DNA from 2 places in the Stutzerimonas chloritidismutans genome. Region 1 is predicted to be linked to the other one. Evidence: predicted binding sites of a transcription regulator. Region 1 holds the regulator's gene; the other holds the start of a gene.
What was found. The regulator FliA, encoded in region 1, starts transcription of late flagellar genes. The targets are predictions, from matches to a motif close to CTAAAGTTTNNNNNNNNNNNGCCGNTAA.

Region 1 (3,662 bases):
GTAATCTCGTCGGTGGCAGGGCCAGTCGCTACTTCGGCCGCAGCCGGCTCGCTGGCGGACGGCTGAATGGCATCGAGCATCTGTTCGAATTCGCTATCGGCGCCCTCGGACCGGGATTCGGCCACGACCTGCGGTTCGACTGCCGGCGCTGGCTCATCAGCCGAGGCTGGCTCCGCCAGACGTGCCAGCGCCGCAAGCAACTCACGCGAGGCTGGCGTCGGCTCGACGCGCTCGCGGACCTGGCTGAACATCGCGTTCACGGCGTCGAGCGCCTGCAGAACGACATCCATCAGTTCGGAATCGACTCGACGCTCACCCTTGCGCAGGATGTCGAAGACGTTTTCGGCGATATGGCAGCACTCCACCAGCTCATGCAGCTGGAGGAACCCGGCACCGCCCTTGACCGTATGGAACCCGCGAAAAATCGCATTGAGCAACGCCATGTCATCGGGGCTGCTTTCCAGCTCCACGAGTTGCTCGGACAATAGTTCGAGAATCTCGCCGGCCTCTACCAGGAAGTCCTGGAGGATTTCTTCATCGGCGTCGAAGCTCATATTCACTTCCCCTAAAAGCCCAGGCTTGAAAGCAGATCATCGACATCGTCCTGGCCGGAAACGACGTCTTCACGCATATCGGCATGCATCTGCGGACCTTCACCCTTGGAAGGCTCTTTTTCTTGTTTTTTCTTTTCCTGCTCGGCGCGCATCGCCTCGCGGTCATGCTGGATGCCTGCCACGCGATCAACCTGCCCCGCCATCAGGACAAGATTGAGCAGGTTGCTTTCGAGGTCACTGATGAGGCGGGTCACTCGCTTGATCACCTGCCCGGTCAGATCCTGGAAGTCCTGAGCCAGCATTATTTCGCTGAGGTTCTGCGACAACTGGCCGCCGTCGTTCATGCTGCGCTGCAAGTACTGGTCGATGCGCTTGACTAGGTCGCGGAACTGATCGGCGTTCATTTCACGACGCATGAAGCGCTGCCAGTCGGCTGTCAGGCTCTGCGCCTCATAGCTCACATAGTTCACCAGCGGCGCTGATTCTTCGACCAGGTCCATGGTGCGGTTGGCAGCCTTCTCGGTCATCTCCACCACGTAGGACAGGCGATCGGTCGCGTCCGTGATCGGCGACGGGTCGCCGCCGGTGGCGCAGGTGTCCATCTCGAGCTTGACGATGGCGTTGTGCAGCTCTCGGGTGAGCTTGCCAACTTCCAGGTAAAGCCCGTGGTTGCGCACCTGATTCAGCTCATTGAACATCTGCGTCGCTTCATCGAAGCGGCCCTGCTGCAGACTTTCGATCAACTTGGGTGCATGCGCCTTCAGAGTCGCTTCGAACTCTGCCAGGCTTTGGTCTGCTTGCGTCATAGTGCCCTCGCGGCGTTGCTGCTTCAGCCGTTGACGCGCTCGAAGATCTTCTCGATCTTCTCCTTGAGCACCTGGGCAGTGAAAGGCTTGACCACATAGCCGTTAACCCCGGCCTGGGCGGCTTCGATGATCTGATCGCGTTTCGCTTCGGCCGTCACCATCAGCACCGGCAGGTGCTTGAGGCGCTCATCGGCACGCACAGTGCGCAGCAGATCGATGCCGCTCATTCCCGGCATGTTCCAGTCGGTCACCAGGAAGTCGAAGCTGCCGCTCTTGAGCATCGGCAGCGCGGTAGTACCGTCATCCGCTTCGGCGGTGTTGGTGAACCCCAGATCACGCAGGAGGTTCTTGATGATTCGTCTCATCGTCGAGAAGTCATCGACGATGAGGATTTTCATGTTCTTGTCCAAGTCGACCTCCGTAAGTCCCAAAATGCCTCAGCAAACCGAGCACGTCATACCGCAAACAATCGTCAATTGGCGCGCCATTCGCCGAGGCGCGCGCGCAAGCGCGCAGCGCACTGGCTATGCAACTGGCTCACACGCGACTCGCTGACCCCCAGCACCTGACCGATTTCCTTCAAATTCAATTCTTCGTCGTAATACAGCGACAGCACCAGCTTTTCACGCTCGGGCAGGTTGGCGATGGCGTCGGCCAGCGCCTGCTGAAAACGTTCATCCTCGAGATCACGGAACGGCTCCGGGTGGAGACTGGCAGCGTCTTCCTCGAGCTCGCCATGATCGCCTTCCTGCAGCAGATCGTCGAAGCTGAACAGGCGACTGCCCAGCGTATCGCCCAGAATGCCGTAATACTCGTCGAGACTTAGCTTAAGTTCGGCCGCAACCTCGTGATCTTTAGCGTCGCGCCCGGTTTTCGCTTCGATCGCCCGGATCGCCTCGCTGACCATCCGCGAATTGCGATGCACCGAGCGCGGCGCCCAGTCACCCTTGCGGACTTCGTCCAGCATGGTGCCGCGAATGCGGATACCTGCGTAGGTTTCGAAGCTGGCACCCTTGCCCGCGTCGTATTTCTTAGCTGCTTCCAGCAGTCCGATCATTCCAGCCTGAATCAGATCGTCCACTTGCACGCTTGCAGGCAGACGCGCCAACAAGTGGTAAGCGATTCGCTTGACCAATGGGGCGTACTGATCGATCAGGCGGTACTGCGCATCCTTTGCCTGAGCCTTGCTGTAATACATAGCGGATCCGGCACCTGTCATTCGTGGCTGGGTGAAGCGGGGCTGATGAGGCGCTCTACGAAGAACTCGAGATGACCCCGCGGCGTCGCCGGCAGCGGCCAGGTATCAACCTTCTGCGCGATCGCCTTGAAGGCTAGTGCACATTTCGAGCGCGGGTACGCTTCATAGACAGCGCGCTGCTTCTGCACGGCCTTGCGCACCGCTTCGTCGTAAGGAACCGCACCGACATACTGCAGCGCCACGTCGAGAAAGCGCTCGGTAACCTTGGTCAGCTTGGCGAACAAATTGCGGCCTTCCTGCGGTGCGTGAGCCATGTTGGCCAACACGCGGAAGCGGCTGATGCCGTAATCGCGGTTCAGCAGCTTGATAAGTGCATAGGCGTCGGTGATGGACGTGGGCTCGTCGGTGACCACCAGCAGCACTTCCTGAGCTGCGCGCACGAAGCTCACCACGGAATCGCCGATGCCAGCCGCGGTGTCGATGATCAGCACGTCGAGCTCGTCGCCAAGCTCGCTGAACGCCTGGATCAACCCGGCGTGCTGCAGGGAAGACAGCTGCACCATGCTCTGCGTGCCGGATGCGGCCGGCACTACGCGGATGCCGCCCGGCCCCTGGATCAGTACGTCGCGCAGATCACATTCGCCAGCGATGACGTCAGCCAGGGTGCGCTTGGTGGTAAGCCCCAGCAGCACGTCGACGTTGGCCAGGCCAAGGTCGGCGTCAAGCAACACCACACGCCGGCCGAGGTCGGCCAGCGCCAGTGCCAGATTGACCGACACGTTGGTCTTGCCGACGCCACCCTTGCCGCCAGTCACCGCAATCACCTGTACGGGATGCATACCCATGTTCACATGCCTATATCTTGCTGGGGCCTTGCGGCCGGCGATGCGTCCGCATGGCACGCATCTGATTCATTCGAGTACCGCTGTCGCAGCATCATCCAGCCCGCCGTGACGAGCCGTTGTACAACCCGGCGAACATGTCGGCCATGGTTTCTTCGCTCGGCTCCTCGCCGGACTGCAGGCTCACCGCCCGACTGACCAGCTGATGGCTGCGCGGCAGATGCAGGTCGTCAGGAATCCGGGGACCATCGGCGAGGTAGGC
Region 2 (3,662 bases), 930 kb from region 1:
AGAGCTACGGATTTTGCTGCGCCAGGCAGCAGTAGCGCAAGCAGGGCGCCAGCCACCAGGCCCGCGACGATCTGGGCAACGAGGCTGGTACGGCTGATGAAGCGAATGAATCGAGGCATATCGGACATGGGCGCATCTCGCAGCTCGGCAGATACGGCCCGAAACAGCCCGTGCCTGCCATGGAAAAACGCCGGATGGTACGCCGCTCTCCCGCCCATGCCCAGCGTTGTGCTGTCACGGGGGCACGGGCGGCTGCTGAAGCGCCCGCAGACGGCGGGAAAGCGCCATTGCGGCTAGCGCATGTCACACCTGAAAGCGCGCTACCAGACCATTCAGGTCGATAGCCAAGCGAGCCAGTTCCTGACTGGCCGCGCTCGTCTGATTGGCACCTGCCGAGGACTGCAGCGAGAGGTCACGGATATTAACCAGATTCCGATCCACTTCCCGCGCGACCTGAGCCTGTTCTTCTGAGGCGCTGGCAATCACCAGGTTGCGTTCGCTGATCTGGCTGATCGCCGAGGTGATGCCATCAAGAGCTTCGCCGGCCGCCCGAGCCATTTCCAACGTGGTACGGGCACGCTCGTTGCTCGATTGCATCGCGTGCACGGCCTTGTCCGTGCCCTGATGCACGTCAGCAATCATTTGCTCAATCTCTTCAGTCGATTGCTGAGTACGATGTGCCAAGGCCCGGACCTCGTCGGCTACCACCGCGAAACCGCGTCCAGCGTCCCCTGCACGCGCGGCCTCGATCGCGGCGTTCAATGCCAGCAGGTTGGTTTGCTCGGCGATGGAGCGAATAACTTCCAGCACTTTGCTTATGTCCCGCACCTGCCCCGCTAGGCGCTCGACTTCGGCCGCGGTCATCGTCACGTCTTCCGCCAACAGGCCGATCGAGTCAACCGTGCGTATGACCTGCTGACGACCATGCTGCGCTGTCTGGTCGGACTCGCGCGACGCTTCGGAGGTCGCCACGGCGTTGCGCGCCACCTCATCCACCGCGGTGGTCATCTCGTTGACCGCCGTTGCAGCCTGCTCAATCTCTTGATTCTGCTGGTGGAGGCCGCGGGTGGAATCTTCGGTCACGACGTTGAGTTCCTCAGCCGCCGAAGCCAGCTGGCTGGAGGAGTCAGCAATGCGCTGAATCGTTTCGCGCAGGCTTGCCTGCATGCTCCCCAGCGCAGTCAGCAGGCGAGCGGGCTCGTCACGCCCGATCACCTGAATGCAACGCGTCAGATCGCCCGAAGCAACGATCTCGGCAACACTTACAGCCTCGTTTAGTGGTCGCACAATACTGCGCGTCAGCAGCAAAGCCAGGGCAACTGTCAGGACTGCTGCCAGCAGCATCGCCACTACAACTCCATTGAACGCACTCGACGCAGTTTCGTCGGACAGCCGCGCCGCCTCCAGAGCTTTTCCGCGGGAAAGAGCAATCAGATCCCCGACTGCTTGGGAAGCGGCATCGGCATGCTGATTGAGTTCGCCGCGCGTTAATGCTCTCGCTCCGTCAAGATCGCCTTTCAGCGCGAGCTCTACGATCTGCGTCTGGAAACGCTCGTAATCTGCCATGGCCTTATCGAAGCGCGTGATGATCGAACGACCTTCTGCAGTGCGAATCAGCGGATCCACTTCTTCACGAGCTTGCCGAAACTCAACTTTGGTTTTTTCGATAGCAGCTACTGCCGTGCGCTGATTCGTTGGTGAATCAGCCAAGAGAAGACGCAGAGTGGCGGCACGGATGCGTAGGAACTGCTGATTCACATCACCCATGCGAAGAATCGCAGGAAGCCAGTGCTCACTGACCTCCACGGACTCCCGTTGCATGGTAGTCATCTGCTGCAGAGAAAAGCCTCCCAGCAAAAATACCAGCAGGGCCACGGCGCCAAAACCTAACCCTGCACGAATCGCAATACTGATTTGCCTAACCATATAAAGTCCCCCCCGGGGTAACGCTGCTTATGCAACATTATCGCCTTGGCGGGAGGAAACTTTACGACGAACGGTAAAAACCTTGAATTTAACGTGGTTTTTATTAGGCGAGCAGTTAGATCCTGAAACGCGCCACCAAGCCGTTCAGGTCGATGGCCAAGCGGGCCAGTTCCTGACTGGCCGCGCTCGTCTGATTGGCACCTGCCGAGGACTGCAGCGACAGGTCACGGATATTAACCAGATTCCGATCCACTTCCCGCGCGACCTGAGCCTGTTCTTCTGAGGCGCTGGCAATCACCAGGTTACGCTCGCTGATCTGGCTGATCGCCGAGGTGATGCCATCAAGGGCTTCGCCGGCCGCCCGAGCCATTTCCAACGTAGTACGGGCACGCTCGTTGCTCGATTGCATCGCATGCACGGCCTTGTCCGTGCCCTGATGCACGCTGCCAATCATCTGCTCGATCTCACCGGTGGACTGCTGGGTACGATGCGCCAGAGCACGTACCTCGTCGGCCACCACCGCAAAGCCGCGGCCAGCATCGCCAGCCCGGGCCGCCTCGATCGCGGCGTTCAGTGCGAGCAGATTGGTCTGTTCGGCAATCGAGCGGATCACTTCAAGCACCTTGCTTATGTCTCGCACCTGACCGGCAAGATGCTCCACCTCTCCAGCGGTATTGGTCACGTCGCTTGCCAGCAGATTGATCGACTCGACTGTCTGCATCACCTGCTTGCGACCGCGCTGTGCGGTGTCGTTGGAGTCCTGGGAGGCCTCGGAGGTAGCCACCGCGTTGCGCGCCACTTCATCTACGGCTGCGGTCATCTCATTCACGGCGGCAGCCGCTTGCTCGATCTCGTGGTTCTGCTGGTGCAGGCCACGGGTAGAGTCTTCGGTCACCGCATTGAGCTCTTCAGCCGCCGAGGCAAGCTGATTGGAGGATTCGGCGATGCCCTGAATGGTCCCGCGCAGATTGGCCTGCATGGCTTTCAGTGATGTCAGCAGGCGGGCCGGCTCGTCCTTGCCATCGACAGCGAAGTCTCCGGTCAGGTCACCACCAGCGATACGCTCGGCTACCGAAACGGCCATCCCCAGCGGACCCACAACGCTCCGGGTAAAGACCCAGGCAAGCGTGATCGTAATGCCAGCGGCGAGTACCAGCGTGACCACCACCCAACTCAGGGCTGTGTCGTATTGCAAGGACGCACGCTCGGCCGCCCGGTTGGCCTCCTCGTTGTTGATAGTCAGAAGCTGGTTCAACGAAGCGGTTACGTTGTCGGCGTGCCCGTTGATTTCGCCGTTGACTATCGTCACGGCCTGGGCGCGCTCGCCTCGGACTACATGATCCACGACGCGCTGTTGCAGCAGCAGATACTGGTCGAAACCCTGCTTGAAGCGCTCATACGCTGCGCGCTCGTCGGCCGTGGTTACTCGCTTGGCGTAATCGGCATCACGTTGAGCCACTTCGCTGCGCATCTGGGTCAAGCGCTGGGCGGTCTCCTGCACCATCTGTGACTCTTCAGCCAGAGCCAGGCGCAGGGTATTGGCTCGAATGCGCATGACCGTGACGTTGAGTTCACTGAGCGCCATGATGCTGGGTAGCCAGTTCTCATCGACCTCCTTGCTCTCGTTGCGCATGTTGGCCATCTGGTTCAGTGCGAACAGGCCGAGGAAGAGGACGAGCAGGCCAATCAGGCCGAAACCCAGTGTTGAGCGTTTACCAATAGTGAGCGAGCGAATG

Region 2: a site for FliA is predicted at 1,964-1,991, ahead of LLJ08_RS11860 (methyl-accepting chemotaxis protein). Genes of this name have one in related genera too.

The regions. Positions count from the first base shown of each region.
Region 1 is NZ_CP086067.1:1,647,515-1,651,176, reverse strand. It holds gene LLJ08_RS07745 (chemotaxis protein CheA) at 1-554, opposite strand, end outside; gene LLJ08_RS07740 (protein phosphatase CheZ) at 566-1,360, opposite strand; gene LLJ08_RS07735 (chemotaxis response regulator CheY) at 1,384-1,758, opposite strand; gene fliA (RNA polymerase sigma factor FliA) at 1,833-2,558, opposite strand; gene fleN (flagellar synthesis regulator FleN) at 2,576-3,403, opposite strand; gene flhF (flagellar biosynthesis GTPase FlhF) at 3,495-3,662, opposite strand, start outside.
Region 2 is NZ_CP086067.1:2,575,499-2,579,160, forward strand. It holds gene sstT (serine/threonine transporter SstT) at 1-128, opposite strand, end outside; gene LLJ08_RS11860 (methyl-accepting chemotaxis protein) at 304-1,926, opposite strand; gene LLJ08_RS11865 (methyl-accepting chemotaxis protein) at 2,042-3,662, opposite strand, start outside.